Regions from separate parts of the Streptomyces sp. NPDC058773 genome, predicted to be linked through region 1. Evidence: riboswitches for the same ligand, from Rfam matches in the RefSeq annotation. Region 1 holds a riboswitch; the other holds the start of a gene.

Region 1 (8,334 bases):
CGAGCACCCGGCCGCTCAAGCGGTGCGGAAGGATGTTGACCTCGAGGTTGAACTGGGCGAGTTCGGTCTGGAAATCCCCGCTGGCGATGCGCTCCAGCACTTGCGAGTTCATCATGCGGGGCAGCCCGTCGGCGCCGGCGAGATTGAGTTCGATCTCCAGGCCCATGAGATTCCTAGGCCGGTCGAACCGCTTCTCCGCCAGGAGTCTGTGCAATCCCTCAAGGCAGTCGTGCAGCTTTCTTCGATAACGCTCCCGGTCCGCCAGGTCGATCCCGTCCGCGGCGACCTTCTCCCCCATCGAAGGGTCCCTCCTCGAGTCAACAGCCCGCGGCCACGGGCCGCTTGGGGCCGTCCCCGACACCGCCGGGGCTCGCGCTACGGTCGATGATGCCCCGGCAATCTGATCAATAACGCAGCGGGGGCGTGCCGGTGCCGATAGGCTCGAAGTGGTCCAGCGTCCGGCACGGCCCATAGGCATATCCACGAAGCAATCACGCGCGGCAATTCACTCTTGGGATTCACCCGCGCGTTCCGGCCTACCGCGCCGCCCGGGCAATACGAGGCGGCGGCTTCAAAGCACCACACAAAGCGGTGGAAAGCACCTCGCACGGCGGTCCTGATTTCGCCTTGCCGGAAATCCACAAGGCCGGTAGCAGAAACACTTTCGGAACATACGTCGTATAAACTCCGCTTACGAGGCAGAGACTTGGCGCCCAGCGTCCCGGTGGTCTCACCGAGTCCGCGATGTCGCGGACCCCGCCCAGCGGCTGACCCCGCCGGCCCGCAGCCCGGCCGGCCCAGGCTCTGACCCCGCCCGCAGACAACGCCGTTTGCACCCGCCACGCTCCACCGTGTCTCCGAGCCACGCGCCGCCGTGTCTCCGAAGTGAGAGGCGACCCATCATGCCGCTGCACCTCCCCCCTGCCCCCGCGCCCGCCCTGCGCAGCGTTCTCACCGCTCTCGGCTCCCCCACCGCGGTCCGCGAGGCCCCGGTCTCCGCACTGCGCGCCCATCAGGGCCCGCTCAGCCCCGACCACCCGCTGCCCATCCATGTCTGGGACGACATCAGCCGGACCGGCAGCACCCCGCGGACCCGGCTGGCCGGCTGGACCTTCCTGGTCCGGGGCGGGGACCGGGCCGTGGCGGCCGCCGACGCGGTGCTCACCGCGGATGGCTGGACCTTCGGACGCTTCTGCGGCGGCCCCTACGTCGCCGCGACCGAGCAGGCACTGGCGCAGGCGGAGTCGCTCGCCACGCCCTACCAGCCGCGGCTGCTGTCCGTCCCCGAGCTGTACATGCTCACGCTCTGGCTGCACCACGACCTCACCTCCGACGGCGCCCAGGGGCTGCCCGCACCCGGTGACCTGCTGATACCGCTGGCGCCCGCGCCACCCGGCATCGCCGCACACCGTCCGCAGCGCATCGCCGATCTGCTCCCCCGGCTCACCCTGCGGCTCACGCCCGCGCCGCTCCTCGCAGAACCCGCCTGATCCGGCGGCGCCGGCCCCGGGACCGGCCCCGCGCCCCGCCCGAGCACGCCCCGCGGCTCTGTCCGGCCACGGGGCGCTCTGCCGTGCTCACCCACGCGGCCTAGTCCGCGGATACCACTCCCAACCCTCTTGAGGACGAGTGCAATTGGGAGCAACCGCCCGCATGGGTGACGCGTCCCTACCGAGTGAGTACCGCTGCCGCGAAATCCCTGCGGAATCGCGTCCGTGGGGCAACACTGGGACCCACCGAAAGAAACGGGGGAGCGGCCATGAACACCTCATCGAGCCGCATGACGACGTTCACCTCACCGCAGCGAAAGACAACTTCCATGTGTCAGCACCAACCGCCATGCCCGTCAGCAGACTCCACCGACCGGGAGGCCGCACACCTTGTGGCGCACCATCCGGAGCAAGGCTGGAGCCTGCTCTGCAACGGCGTCCTGCTCTTCGAGGACACCGGTGAGCTGCTCCCGGACGGGCAGGTCATCGCCCCGCACCGCGCCCGGGTCGGCGCCGCCGCCTGACCCACCGCGCGCACCACGAACCACAGGGCCCCCGGCAGATCCGCCGAGGGCCCTTGCTGCTGTCGTGACTCAGTTGTCGTACTCGTCCAGCGGCGGGCAGGAGCAGACGAGGTTACGGTCGCCGAAGGCACCGTCGATACGGCGCACCGGCGGCCAGTACTTCTCCGCGGCGGCGACACCGGCCGGGAAGACGGCCTCCTCGCGGCTGTACCCGTGCGTCCAGTCGCCGCCGAGCGCGCCCGCGGTGTGCGGAGCGTTGCGCAGCGGGTTGTCGTCCTTGTCCCACTCCCCCGAGCCGACCTTCTCGATCTCCGCGCGGATGGCGATCATCGCGTCGCAGAACCGGTCCAGTTCGTCGAGGTCCTCGCTCTCGGTCGGCTCGATCATCAACGTGCCGGCCACGGGGAACGACATCGTCGGCGCGTGGAAGCCGTAGTCGATCAGCCGCTTGGCGACGTCGTCGATGCTCACGCCGGTCGCCTTGGTCAGCGGCCGGACGTCGATGATGCACTCGTGCGCCACCAGACCGCCCGGGCCGGTGTAGAGCACCGGGTAGTGCGGCTCCAGACGCTTGGCGATGTAGTTGGCGCTGAGGACCGCCACCTGGGTGGCGCGCTTGAGGCCCTCGCCGCCCATGAGACGGACGTACGCCCAGGAGATCGGCAGGATGCCGGCCGAGCCCCAGGGAGCCGCGGAGATCGGCCCGACGCCGGTCTCGGGGCCCGCGGTGGGCTGCAGCGGGTGGTTGGGCAGGTACGGCGCCAGGTGGGCGCGGACGCCGACCGGGCCGACACCGGGGCCACCGCCGCCGTGCGGGATGCAGAAGGTCTTGTGCAGGTTCAGATGCGAGACATCGCCGCCGAACTTGCCGGGCTCGGCGAGCCCGACCAGCGCATTGAGGTTGGCGCCGTCGACGTAGACCTGACCGCCGGCCTCGTGCACCGCCGCGCAGATCTGGGTGATGTGTTCCTCGAACACCCCGTGGGTGGACGGGTAGGTCACCATCAGGACCGCGAGCTCGTCACGGTGCTTCTCGATCTTGGCGTGCAGATCATCGGTGTCGACCTCGCCGTCTTCACCGGTCTTGACGACGACGACCTTCATCCCGGCCATCACGGCGCTGGCGGCGTTGGTGCCGTGCGCCGAGGACGGGATCAGGCAGACCGTGCGCTGCTCGTCACCGTTGGCGCGGTGGTAGGCGCGGACGGCCAGCAGACCGGCCAGCTCGCCCTGCGATCCGGCGTTCGGCTGGATGGAGACCTTGTCGTAGCCGGTGACCGTGGCCAGCCGCTCCTCCAGCTCCTGGATCAGCGTGAGGTAGCCCTCGGCCTGCTCGGCCGGTGCGAAGGGGTGCACCTGACCGAACCCGGGCCAGGTGACCGGCTCCATCTCGGTGGTGGCGTTCAGCTTCATCGTGCAGGAGCCCAGCGGGATCATGCCGCGGTCCAGCGCGTAGTCCTTGTCGGCGAGGGTGCGCAGGTAGCGCAGCATCGCGGTCTCGGAGCGGTAGTCGTGGAAGACCGGGTGGGCGAGGTAGTCGTCGTGGCGCAGCAGCCCCTGCGGCAGCGCCTCGGCGGCGGCCGCGTCCAGCTGCTCGACGTCGCCGGTCACCCCGAAGGCGCCCCAGACGCCGGCCAGCTCCGCCCGCCCGGTGGTCTCGTCACAGGCGATGCCGACCAGGTCCGCGTCGATCTGCCGGAGGTTGACACCGGCCTCACGGGCCGCGGCGACGACCTCGGCGGCCCGGCCGGGCACCCGGGCGGTCAGGGTGTCGAAGAACGCGCCGTGGACAATCTCCACACCGCCGGCCCGCAGGCCCTCGGCGAGCACCGCGGCGTAGCGGTGGGTGCGCCGGGCGATGGTCCGCAGGCCCTCGGGCCCGTGGTAGACCGCGTACATCCCGGCCATGACGGCGAGCAGCACCTGCGCCGTGCAGATGTTGCTGGTGGCCTTCTCACGGCGGATGTGCTGCTCACGGGTCTGCAGCGCCAGGCGGTAGGCCTTGTTGCCGTCGGCGTCGACGGAAACGCCCACCAGACGGCCGGGGAGACTGCGGGCGAACTGGTCACGGACGGCCATGAAGCCGGCGTGCGGTCCGCCGAAGCCCATCGGGACACCGAAGCGCTGGGTGGTGCCGACGGCGATGTCCGCGCCCAGCTCACCGGGCGAGGTCAGCAGCGTCAGGGCGAGCAGATCGGCGGCGACGGTGACGACCGCGCCCAGCTCATGGGCCTGCTCGATGACCGCGCGGGGGTCCCGCACCGCACCGGAGGCGCCCGGGTACTGCAGCAGCACACCGAAGACGCCGCGCTCGGCGATCTCGGCCGGAATGCCGTCGGACAGATCCGCGACCACGACCTCGACGCCGGTGGGCTCCGCCCGGGTCTCGATCACGGCGACGGTCTGCGGCAGACAGTCCGCGTCGACCAGGAAGACGCCCTGCTTGACCTTGCCGACCCGGCGGGAGAGCGCCATCGCCTCGGCAGCGGCAGTGCCCTCGTCCAGCAGCGAAGCGCCGGAGGTGGGCAGTCCGGTCAGGTCGGCGACCATCGTCTGGAAGTTCAGCAGCGCCTCCAGGCGGCCCTGCGAGATCTCCGGCTGGTAGGGCGTGTACGCCGTGTACCAGGCCGGGTTCTCCATGACGTTGCGCAAGATCACCGGCGGGGTGAACGTGCCGTAGTAGCCGAGGCCGATCATGGACGACAGAACCTGGTTGCGGTCCGCCAGGCCCTGCAGCTCCTTGAGCACCTCGGCCTCGGTACGGGCCTGCGGCAGGCCGTGGGGGCCCCTCCCAGCGGTAGCTGGGGGAGCCTCGACGCTCTTGATCACGTCGGGTACGGCGGTGGCGGTGAGCTCGTCCAGCGACCCGAAGCCGATGTGCGCGAGCATCTTGGCCTGCGCCGCCTGGTCGGGACCGATGTGCCGGCGCTCGAAGGGGGTGCCGCGTTCCAGCTCGGTCAAGGAGATGCGATTGGTGGTCATCTGCGGGGGCCTCCTGGTCGTACGACCTACGAGGGGCACCACGGCGCGGGTGCCCGGACGGCCTCCCCCTCTGTCATCTCAACCTGAGAGCTTCACCGGCCCGCCCATGGCGGCCCGGCTTTCACCGTCGGTGAGGAGGGGTCCCGGCACTGTGCCTTCCGCGGCCCGCCCTGCTTTCCAGAGTGACCTCGTCCGTGCGGTACGTGTGCCTGAGAGATTCCGGGGAGGATTTGCTCCTTCGGCGCCCTGGTCGCGAACGGCAAGGACTCTCCCGCACGGGGTCTGCGGCCAATCGCCAGCCTACCAGCGTGGCTCTCGAAGGCTCCTTCGAGTGGCCGGGGCATGAAATGTGCCGTTTGGTAGTTGTCACAGGGCAGTTGCGACCAATTGGAGGGGCCGTGCAAACCGATATCGATCCCCGAAGCCTGATCGGCCGCAAAGCGTTCGACCGTAACGGCGCGAAAATAGGCACCATCGACGAGGTCTACCTCGACGATGCGACGGGGGAGCCGGAATGGGCGGCCGTGCGTACCGGACTCTTCAGCCGGGATGCGTTCGTTCCCCTGGAGCCCAGCAAGATGGTCGGTGAGGGACTTCACATTCCTTACGACCGCAAACTGATCAAGGACGCACCCGACTTCGGCGTGGGCCGCCATCTCTCCCCTGAGCAGGAACTTCAGCTCTATCACCACTACCGCCTGGATATTTCTTCCCCCACCTCCGATCCGGTGCCCCCCGGCTCCGGCGACACGAACTTCGGCAAGATCGCGGGCTCGGACGACTGAGCGCCCGCCGGCGCCCCGCCCACCAGCGGCAGGGGCTCCCCCGGTCGCAGCGCCGGATCCTCGACTGCGAAGGTCCGCACCCTCCCCGGTGCGGACCATGGCGTTTCGAAGCGGACGGTCACTCTCCCCACCCCGCTGCCCTGCACCCAGCCGGCGCCGTACTCGTCATGCACCACGTCCAGCCCCGGATACCAGCGCCGCGGCCGCTCCTCCTCGGCCTCGTGCCGCTCCGTGCCCCCGGCGGCCCGCTCCGCCGCCGCTGCCGCCGTTTCCTCGGCCTCCCGCTCCGTCGCCAGCTGGGCGAACAGATCCTCCTGTGTGAAGTCCGCCAGCCCGCTGACCCCCACACCCAGCAGCCGGACCCCGCCGGTGGTGTCCACCGTCTCCAGCAGGCGCACCGCGGCCTCCCGTATCACCGCGGGATCGTCGGTGGGCCCGCGGAGCGTCTCGGAGCGGGTCAGCGTCGAGAAGTCGTAGTTGCGCACCTTGATGACCACCGTGCGCCCGGAGCGCCCGGCCGCCCGCAGCCGCTGGACGCACCGGTCCGCCAGCCGCAGCACCTCACTCCGCACCCGCGCCCGGTCGGTCAGATCGACCTCGAAGGTGTCCTCGACAGAGATGGACTTCGCGTCCCGCTCGGCCACCACGGGCCGGTCGTCCTGCCCCAGCGCCATGGCATACAGCCCGGCGCCGTGCGCCTTGCCCAGCAGCCGCACCAGCTCGGCCTCGCCGGCCTCCGCGGTCTCCGCGACGGTGTGGATCCCGGCCCGGCGCAGCGTCTCGGCCGTCGCGGGCCCCACCCCGGGCAGCGTCCGCACCGTCATCGGACCCAGCAGCTCCCGTTCGGTCCCCGGCTCGATCACCACCAGGCCGTCCGGCTTGGCCGCCTCGGACGCGATCTTCGCCAGCATCTTGGCCCCGGCCAGTCCCACCGAACCGGTCAGCCCGGTCGCGGACCGGATGTCCCGCCGCAGCTGCTCCCCCACGGACCGTACGGCCGCCGTCTCGGCCGGCACCCCACCCGCCTCCAGGTCGACGAACGCCTCGTCCAGGCTCAGCGGCTCCACCAACGGCGACAGCGCATGCAACAGCTCCATCACCGCCTCACTCACCTGGCGGTACAGGGTGAAGCGAGGACTGAGATAGGCGGCGTTGGGGCACAGCCGCCGCGCCTGGGCCGTCGGCATCGCGGACCGGACCCCGAAGACCCGTGCCTCGTACGAGGCCGTGGAGACCACACCGCGCCCGCCGACCCCGCCGACCACCACGGGCTTACCGCGCAGGCTCGGCTTGGCCGCCTGCTCGGCGGCCGCGAAGAACGCATCCATGTCCAGATGCAGAATCGTCGGCGCGGGTCTCACATCTCCGATGCTGCCCCATGCCACTGACAATCGGCCCGATGCCGGGCCGCGCGCTCCGCCGGGGACTCAGACCGCGCGGTTGCGCCGCCGCGCCAGCTCGTCGTGCGGGTTCTCCCCGATCAGGGTCTCGCCGGTCTCCACCCGCTCCCCGTGGAGCTGTGACAGTGCGCCCTCCACGTCCCGCCACACCACGCCCACGGCGATCCCGAAGACGCCCTGACCGCCCTGGAGCAGGTCCACGACCTGATCGGGCGAGGTGCACTCGTAGACCGTCGCGCCGTCGCTCATCAGCGTCATCCGCGTCAGATCCGCCAGTCCCCGTGCGCGCAGATGCTGGACGGCGGTGCGGATGTTCTGCAGTGACACCCCGGTGTCCAGCAGCCGCTTGACGATCTTCAGGACGACGACATCCCGGAAGCTGTAGAGCCGCTGGGTGCCGGAACCATAGGCCGGCCGGATGCTCGGCTCCACCAGACCCGTACGGGCCCAGTAGTCGAGCTGCCGATAAGTGATGCCCGCTGCCGCACAAGCGGTCGGGCCGCGATACCCGATGTTCTGAGCCTCGCAGTCCCCCGACACCGCCGCGGCCGGTGCCGACGCAGAGTTCGCTGCCGCGCTCGAGTGGAGCGGCAACGCCCCTTCCGCCGCCATACCGTCGCCGGTGATTGCCACGCCGCCCTCCGTCCTCCACGTCCCGGACGGGACCTGCCACATCGACGGTATGCAGTCACTCGGGGTGCGTCAACGATCGCCGCGCTCGCCACGCCGAGTGATAATCACCCTACGAGTGGTTTCTCGTGACCTCGCAGGGGGAAAGGGTCATGAGTTTGGCCGGAATCAGGCGGTTCGCCTGGCCGATATCACTGACTGTTGGTCCCGAAGTCCTCGGGCGAGATCTGGTCGAGGAACTCGCGGAACTTCTCCACCTCGTCCTCCTGCTCGTCCGGGATGGCGATCCCCGCGTCGTCCAGCACACCGTCGGTACCGAAGATCGGCGTTCCGGTGCGCAGCGCCAGCGCTATGGCGTCCGACGGGCGCGCGCTGACCTCGACCCCGCTCGCGAAGACGAGTTCGGCATAGAAAACCCCCTCGCGCAGATCCGTGATGCGGACCTGCGTCAGCTCCTGGCCCACCGCTTCGAGCACATCCTTGAAAAGGTCGTGCGTCAGCGGCCTGGCAGGGACCATGCCCT
Region 2 (8,334 bases), on a different contig from region 1:
CGTTGACGACATCCTCGTTGATCTCGCTGATCTCACCGTCGACGGGCGAGTAGAGATCGCTGACCGACTTGGTCGACTCCAGCTCGCCGCAGGTCTCACCCGCCGCGACCGTGGTACCGACCTCAGGGAGCTGGACGAAGACGACGTCGCCGAGCGCGTTGGCCGCGTGCTCGGTGATGCCGACCGTCGAGACGCCGTCCTCGGCGCCCGACAGCCACTCGTGCTCCTTGCTGTAGCGCAGCTGCTGGGGGTTGCTCATGGCTCGATTCTCCTGTACGCGAGGGTGTGATCGTGCATCGGGGGCACTCCCGGACGGTGCCCGGGGGAGGTCCGGTGCCGTGAGACGCGCGGGTGCGCGCCGCCGGCTCCGCAGCGGGTGGCCGTTACTTCTGCCGCTTGTAGAACGGCAGAGCGGTGACCTCGTACGGCTCATGGCTTCCACGGATGTCCACACAGACACCCTCGGTGCCCGGCGTGGCGTACGCCGCGTCGACATAGGCGATGGCGATCGGCTTGCCGAGCGTGGGGGACGGGGCCCCGGAGGTGACCTCGCCGATGACCGTGCCGTCCGCCGTGACGACCGGGTATCCGGCGCGCGGGACCCGACGGCCCCCGGCGATCAGACCGACCAGCTTGCGCGGCGGCTGTGCCTCGGCGCGCTCGGCGGCCGCGGTCAGCGCCGCGCGGCCCACGAAGTCCCCGCCGTTGGAGGTCTTCTCGAACTTCACGACCCGGCCCAGGCCCGCGTCGAACGGCGTGGTCGCGGTGGTCAGCTCGTGCCCGTACAGCGGCATGCCCGCCTCCAGGCGCAGGGTGTCCCGGCAGGACAGGCCGCAGGGCACCAGCCCGGCGCCCTTGCCCGCCTCGGTCAGCGCCTCCCAGAGGGCGACCGCGTCGGCCGGCCGGACGAACAGCTCGAAGCCGTCCTCACCGGTGTAGCCGGTCCGGGCGATCAGCGCCTCGACGCCGGCGACGGTGCCGGGCAGGCCCGCGTAGTACTTCAGGCCGTCCAGGTCGGCGTCGGTGAGCTGCGCGAGGATGCCGGGGGACTCCGGGCCCTGCACCGCGAGCAGCGCGTAGGCGTCCCGGTCGTCGCGGATCGCGGCGTCGAAGCCGCCGGCCCGTGCGGTCAGCGCGTCCAGCACCACCTGGGCGTTGGAGGCGTTGGCGACGACCATGTACTCCTGGTCGGCGAGGCGGTAGACGATCAGGTCGTCGAGGATGCCGCCCTCGGCCTCGCAGATCATGGTGTAGCGGGCGCGGCCCGTCTTGACCCCGCCGATGTTGCCGACCAGCGCGTAGTCGAGGAGGTCGGCGGCCTGCGGGCCGGTGACGGTGATCTCACCCATGTGGGAGAGGTCGAAGAGGCCGGCGCGGGTACGGACGGCGACATGCTCGTCGCGCTCGCTGGCGTAGCGCAGCGGCATGTCCCAGCCGGCGAAGTCGGTCATGGTCGCGCCGAGCGCGCGATGGGTGGCATCGAGAGGGGTACTGCGGCGCGTAGCGCCTCCGGCAAGGGCGGTGGCGGGCGACGGGGGGGAGGTACGGCGGGGGGCATCAGTCATGGTTCCGGGCTCCCAGGCAGGGGTGACAAGACGTTCTCCCCATCTGTCATCGGAACCTGAGAGGTTCACCGGGATCCCGCGAACGGACCCGGTTTGCACCTTGGGTGGAGCCGTCCCTCGACGGGCTGCGGCTCGCTTTTCAGATCTGCCTCGCCCGCGCGGTATAGGGGCCTGAGAGATTCAAGGGAGGACTTGCTCCTTCGGCGCCCCGCCATGACGGCCGGGGACTCTCCCGCACGGGTTCAAGCGGCCGGTATGCAGTTGGCGGTGCACGGGTGAGCTGTGATGTGCACGTGGCGGCCACATCATTACACGGGATCGCCGGTTAGAGGAGCCCCCTCCGCCGCCCCGCCCGCGACAGGGGCGGATCGGACAATCGCCTTGAACGTCATTACCTTTTCTTGACACTCTGCGGGTAAGGGACGGACTCGAACCGGAGCAGAACGGGCGGGGAGGGCGATCACGGTGCACAGCGAAGCGGCATTCGGGGCGACGTCAGGGGTCGTGCCGCCGGACGCCGTGCCGACGGCGCCCCCCGTCGCCACGTCCCGTAAGGGCCCTGCGCCGCGGGCCGTCGTCCGGCCGGGGCGCGGCGCCACGGTCGTGGACCTGCGGGGCGGGGAGCGGCCGGCGGGCGCCGCCGAGCTGCGGTTCCCGGCCGGCGACCTGGTGGTGGTCTCCGGGTTGCCGGGCAGCGGCAAGAGCACCCTCATGCACCGTGTGGTCCCGCCGCTGGACGGCCGCGGCGCCGTGGTGCACCGCATCGATTCGCAGGACGTCCGCGAGCGCTGGGAGCGCGGCCGACTCCGCCGGCTGCCGTACGGCCTCTACCGCCCGCTGGTCCGGGCCGCCCACTACCTGGCCCTGGGCCGGGCGCTGCGCTCCGGCGACAGCGTGGTGGTGCACGACTGCGGGACGCTGGCGTGGGTGCGCCGCTGGATCGCGCGCACGGCGCTGCGCGGCGGCCGCGGGGCGCATCTGGTGCTGCTCGACGTGCCGCCCGGGGTGGCGCTCTCCGGCCAGGAGTCCCGCGGGCGCGGGGTGTCGGGGTACGCCTTCGCCCGGCACCGCCGTGCGGTGGGCCGGCTGGTCGGTGCCGCGGAGGAGGCCCGGCTGCCGAAGGGCTTCCGCTCGGCGGTGCTCCTCGACCGGCGGACGACGAGTGCACTGGAGACCCTCGCCTTCCATTGATGCCGGGCACGCCCCCGCACACCACACCGCGCGCCATCTCGTTTAGGGTCTTTGGCCAGATGGCGCGGTTTGGAACGGGTGGGACACATGACATTTCCGGAGCAGGGGATACCGCAGCTGGCGTGGCCGGCGAACGAGCTCGAAGAGGTGCTGTCCGCGTCGGTCGGACACCCCGGCGCGGGCGCCCGGATCGTCGAGGTCCTCGGCCGTAGCCGGCTGTGGGTGCCGCTGCCCGAGGGCGGCGGCCCGGAGAGTGCGGGCCCCGGAGCCCGCGGCCTGGATCTGCCCACCGTCGAGCTCGACGGCGCGCCGTACGTCCCGGTCTACAGCTCCGAGCAGGAGTTCCTGCGGGTCGTCGGCTCGCACATGTCCTTCACCGTCGCCCCCGCGCGGGAGTTCGCCCGCGGGCTGCCGCCGACGGTCGGCATCGCGGTCAACCCCGACGGCACGGTCGGCGTCCCGCTCCCGCCGCCCGCGGTGGCCGAAATCTGCCGTGAGCGGCGTCCGGGACACCAGGAATTCGACGGGCTGCCGAGCGGCGGCCGGGTGCGGCTCTTCGAACCGGACTGGCAGGACGAGCCGGTGGACTTCCTGGCCGCGGCCGGGCTGGAGTTCTCCGGCGCCGGAATTGTCCTGAGTGCCCGGCGTGCCCTGGCAAGTGTCGAGGGTGACACGCCCGCGCTGTTCGTCGGTGTTCAGGTTGCGGCGGATGCCGTCGCTCTCCAGGACGGCGCCGCCCGCGAGACGGTACTCTCGGCCCTGGGACGGGCGCTCGGCGTGGTGCCCCTGCCCTGGCCCGTACAGCTCGTCATGCTCGACCTCGCCCAGGGTGACCCGGTCGCCAACTGGATGCTGGAGCGTGTGCGGCCCTTCTACTCCCGGGACCACTCGTAAGCTGGTTGGATGACAGGCGGGTGCACCCCACGTGCCCTGCCGAGAGAAGGGACGGACCACGTGAGCGCGGGTGCGCATCAGGGGCCGGCGGCGGCCGGACAGCTGGAGCAGCTGCTGCAGCAGGTCTCGCCCGGCCGTTACGACGCCTATGAAGCACTGCTGCACGCGCTCGCCGCGGGCCAGGTGTGGATGTTGCTCTGGCAGGGCCGGGCCGGTATGCCCGATGCGCAGTACGGAAACATGGAGGTCGACGGCCTCGGCTATGCGCCGTGCGTGACCTCGGCGCCCGAACTCGCCGCCTCCGGCTGGAACCGCGACCACGAGGTGGTCACCGGCGCGGAGATCGCCGCCTCGCTCTTTCCCGACCGCTGGGGCCTGTGGCTCAACCCGCATGCGCCCGGCGGCGGTGTCGGCATCCCCTGGCTGGATCTGCGCCGTATCGCGGGCGGCCTCGACCGGCTGCCCGCCGGACCGCTGCGGATCTCCGAACCGGTCATCGACATTCCGCAGTTCTACGCGCTGCTCGCGCAGAACGCCCACCGGACGCCCGCCGTGCGGTCGCTGCGCCGTGCCTGGGTGCAGCCCGCGCTCGGCGCCCCGTATCTGGCGATCGGTCTGGATCTGTACGACACCGGCCAACCCGCGGTGGACTCGGTGCGGTTGATGATCCAGCAGTCGATCGGCGCGGTGCCGGACGGTCTGCCGGTCTCCACGGTCGCCATGAACGACGAGTACGACCCGGTCGGCATGTGGATGCGGGCCTCCACGCGGCCCTTCTTCGACCGGGACGGCTATGTCCAGCCGGCGGCTCCCGCGCCCTCGTACGGCTACGGCTACCCCCGCCCCTACTGACGCCGGACGGCGCCGCTCCGGCGCCGGCCGCCGGGCGAATTCGCCCCATCTGCCCCGTCGTTGCGCCCCTTTCCCACGGGTTTGTACTCCGCTCAGGCCGAACTGGTGTCCGTATAACGGAAAGCCGTGGAACACATCACAGTTGCGCATCCTTTCCTGACCAGGACTGGTGACTGATCGCGAGTCGGATGAAGACTCCGGCAACAGAGGGCCTCGGCCCCATGTACGAGCGTCATCCCGATCGGCGTCGCGCGCACCTTCCGAATCTCCATAACGGCGAACTTCCGCGATGCCCGCAGGACTTGCACCAGCGATGTGAATCAGGCCGCGACCGCGGCGCACAGGGGGCCGGCCTCGTCGGCCGAGAGGGGTCAAGGGCACCGTGACCGCACCGATCGAGACCACCGGAGCAGCTGCTGAGGCGCAGCCGGAAGCGGTGCTCAAGGGCGTGGAGGGAAAGCGGATCGAGGGGCGCTCCCTCGGTCAGATCGCCTGGCTGCGCTTCCGGCGGGACAAGGTCGCGGTGGCCGGTGCCATCGTTGTCATCCTGCTCATCGCCATCGCCGCGCTCTCCCGCCCGATCCAGTCCCTGCTGGGGCTGGACCCCAACAGCCCCAACCAGTCGCTGATCGACCCCAACACCACGCTTCCCAAGGGCGACTTCGGCGGAATGAGCGGGGACCACCCGCTGGGCGTGGACCCGAAGTTCGGCCGCGATCTGCTCGCCCGGATCCTGGAGGGCTCCTGGGTGTCGCTGATCGTGGCGTTCGGCGCGACCCTGCTGTCGGTTGCCATCGGCACCGTTCTCGGGGTGGTCGCCGGCTTCTACCGCGGGCGGGTGGACGCCTTCATCAGCCGGATGATGGATGTCTTCCTGGCCTTCCCGCTGCTGCTGTTCGCCATCGCGATCTCCGCCTCGCTGCAGGGCGGCGCCTTCGGCCTGGAGGGCCTGCCGCTGCACATCTCGGTGCTGATCTTCGTCATCGGCTTCTTCAACTGGCCGTACATGGGGCGGATCGTGCGCGCGCAGACGCTGTCGCTGCGCGAGCGGGAATTCGTGGACGCCGCCCGCGGCATGGGGGCGCGCGGACCGTTCATCCTCTTCCGGGAGCTGCTGCCCAACCTGGTGGGCCCGATCATCGTCTACTCGACGCTGCTGATCCCCTCCAACATCCTCTTCGAGGCGGCGCTGAGCTTCCTGGGCGTCGGTATCCAGCCTCCCCAGGCGTCCTGGGGCGGCATGCTCAACCAGGCGGTCAAGTACTACGAGGTCGACCCCCAGTACATGATCGTCCCCGGCCTCGCGATCTTCGTCACCGTGCTGGCGTTCAACCTGCTCGGTGACGGTCTGAGGGACGCGCTGGACCCGCGCAGCCGCTGAGGCCGTGCCTGGCACCCGCTCAGAAAGTCTCACCCGCGTTTTTCCGCAGTGACGCAGTGACGCAGTTCCGCTAGTTCCGCAGTTCCGACATATCGACGTATCGACGTTTCTCGACGAACGAAGGGGACACCGACCATTATGCGAAGGTCAGTTCCGGTCGCGGCTGTCGCGGCCATCACCAGTGCGGGCCTTTTGCTGGCCGGCTGCAGTGGGGGCAAGGGCTCCTCGGACGAATCCGGCGAGGCGAACGCCGCCACCAAGGGCATCGTCAATGCCTCGGACGCGAAGGGCGGCACGGTCACCTACGCGATCAGCGACGCCCCCGAGTCGTTCGACCCGGGCAACACGTACTACGCCTTCATCTACAACTTCAGCCGGCTCTACGCGCGCCCGCTCACCACGTTCAAGCCGGGCCCCGGCCCGAAGGGCAACGAGCTGGTCCCGGACCTCGCCGAGTCGATGGGCAAGCCCAGCGACGGCGGCAAGACCTGGACGTACAAGATCCGCAAGGGCGTCAAGTACGACGACGGCTCCGAGGTCACCGCGCAGGACGTCAAGTACGCCGTCGAGCGCAGCAACTTCGCGCGCGACACCCTCTCGCTGGGCCCGAATTACTTCCAGCAGTTCCTCAAGGACAACGACGGCGGCTACAAGGGTCCCTACAAGGACAAGAGCAAGGCCGGTCTGAAGTCCATCGAGACCCCGGACGAGCAGACCATCGTCTTCCATCTGAAGAAGCCGTTCGCCGAGTTCGACTACCTGGTGAGCGCCCCGCAGACCGCTCCGGTACCGCAGGCCAAGGACAAGGGCGCCGACTACACCAAGTCCGTGCTGTCCACCGGCTCGTACAAGTTCGAGAGCTACGAGGAGGGCAAGAAGCTCACCCTGGTCCGCAACCCGCAGTGGTCCGCGAAGACCGACCCGCTGCGCAAGCAGCTGCCGGACAAGATCGTCCTGAATCTGAAGGTCGCCCAGTCGACCATCGACAAGGACCTCAAGTCCGGCAACACCCTGGTGGACCTGGCCGGCCGTGGTGTCGACGGGCAGACGCAGGCCCAGCTCCTGACCGATCCCAAGGAGAAGGCCAACACCGACAACACGCTCGGCCAGCGGCTCGTCTACACGGCGCTCAACACCAAGGTGAAGCCGTTCGACAACATCGAGTGCCGCAAGGCCGTCCAGTACGCCATCGACAAGAAGGCCGTACAGACCTCGCTCGGCGGCCCGATACGCGGTGAGCTGGCCTCCACGGTCCTGCCGACCGACATCGACGGCTACCAGAAGTACGACCTGTACCCGCAGAAGTACGACGGCGACAAGCTGGATCTGACCGAGGCCAAGAAGCACTGGGACAAGTGCGGCGCCGGCAAGACCACGACCACGATCCTGGCCCGCAACGACCGCCAGGACGAGGTCGACGCGGCCACCACGGTCATCGACTCGCTCAAGAAGATCGGCGTCACCGCCAAGATCCAGTCCTACCCGACCAGCAAGTACTTCTCGGACTACGCCGGTGTGCCGAAGTTCAACAAGAAGAACAACGTCGGCCTGATCATGATGCAGTGGGGCTCGGACTTCCCCACCGGCTACGGCTACCTCCAGCAGATCCTCAACGGCAAGGCGATCAGCCAGTCCGGTAACACCAACCTGTCGGAGCTGGACGACCCGGAGATCAACAAGCTGCTCGACAGCGCCATCGCCAACACCGACAAGGCGGCCCGCGAGAAGGCGTACGCCGAGATCGACAAGAAGACGATGGAGCAGGCGGCGATCGTTCCGCTCACCTACTTCAAGGTCCTGATGTACCGCTCGCCCAAGGCCACCAACCTGGTGTCCACTTCGGCCTTCAGCGGTCAGTACGACTACCTCAACATCGGCGTCAAGAAGTAGCAGCCCTGGAAGGCAGGTGAAGGCATTGGTGTCCGCGGGCCGGTTCCGGCCGGCCCGCGGCGCCGAGGCCGCATCCCCGTGTTCTCGTACATCATCCGCAGGTTGATCAGCGCAGTGATTCTGCTGCTGATCGTCAGCGCGGTCACCTTCGGCATCTTCTTCCTGCTGCCGAAGCTGGCCGGGCAGAGCACCGACCAGCTTGCCCAGCAGTACATCGGCAAGGCCCCTACCCCGGCGGACATCGCCGCGGTGAAGAAGAATCTCGGCCTGGACAAGCCCGTGTACGAGCAGTACTGGGACTTCCTCAAGGGCATCTTCGTCGGCGTCGACTACAAATTCGGTCCGGAAGCGGCCAAGTGCCATGTGCCGTGCTTCGGTTACTCCTTCAAGACTCATATCGAGGTGTGGCCGGAGATCCAGTCCCGGCTCCCGGTGACCCTCTCGCTGGCCGCCGGCGCGGCCGTGCTGTGGGTCGTCTCCGGTGTCGCCACCGGTGTGCTCTCCGCGCTGCGCCCCGGCTCGCTCTTCGACCGGATGGCGATGGGCGTGGCGCTGGCCGGT

The links. A riboswitch is a leader RNA that binds a small molecule or an ion and turns the genes downstream of it on or off. The one in region 1 is predicted to bind glycine.
Region 2: it holds a riboswitch for glycine, as region 1 does, so the genes downstream of both, gcvT (glycine cleavage system aminomethyltransferase GcvT) here and gcvP (aminomethyl-transferring glycine dehydrogenase) in region 1, are expected to answer to the same signal.

The regions. Positions count from the first base shown of each region.
Region 1 covers NZ_JBHYPE010000041.1:7,759-16,092, reverse strand. Annotated here, with positions in the region: gene ACFW5B_RS27825 (glutamate-cysteine ligase family protein) at 1-298, opposite strand, end outside; gene ACFW5B_RS27820 (hypothetical protein) at 903-1,490, shown strand; gene ACFW5B_RS27815 (DUF5999 family protein) at 1,820-2,014, shown strand; gene gcvP (aminomethyl-transferring glycine dehydrogenase) at 2,084-4,996, opposite strand; glycine riboswitch at 5,184-5,280, opposite strand; gene ACFW5B_RS27805 (PRC-barrel domain-containing protein) at 5,395-5,781, shown strand; gene ACFW5B_RS27800 (DNA polymerase IV) at 5,688-7,142, opposite strand; gene ACFW5B_RS27795 (MerR family transcriptional regulator) at 7,209-7,814, opposite strand; gene ACFW5B_RS27790 (bifunctional nuclease family protein) at 8,003-8,334, opposite strand, start outside.
Region 2 covers NZ_JBHYPE010000008.1:4,467-12,800, forward strand. Annotated here, with positions in the region: gene gcvH (glycine cleavage system protein GcvH) at 1-259, opposite strand, end outside; gene gcvT (glycine cleavage system aminomethyltransferase GcvT) at 384-1,565, opposite strand; glycine riboswitch at 1,715-1,810, opposite strand; gene ACFW5B_RS09540 (AAA family ATPase) at 2,070-2,756, shown strand; gene ACFW5B_RS09545 (enhanced serine sensitivity protein SseB) at 2,844-3,650, shown strand; gene ACFW5B_RS09550 (enhanced serine sensitivity protein SseB C-terminal domain-containing protein) at 3,711-4,502, shown strand; gene ACFW5B_RS09555 (ABC transporter permease) at 4,885-5,883, shown strand; gene ACFW5B_RS09560 (ABC transporter substrate-binding protein) at 6,022-7,773, shown strand; gene ACFW5B_RS09565 (ABC transporter permease) at 7,852-8,334, shown strand, end outside.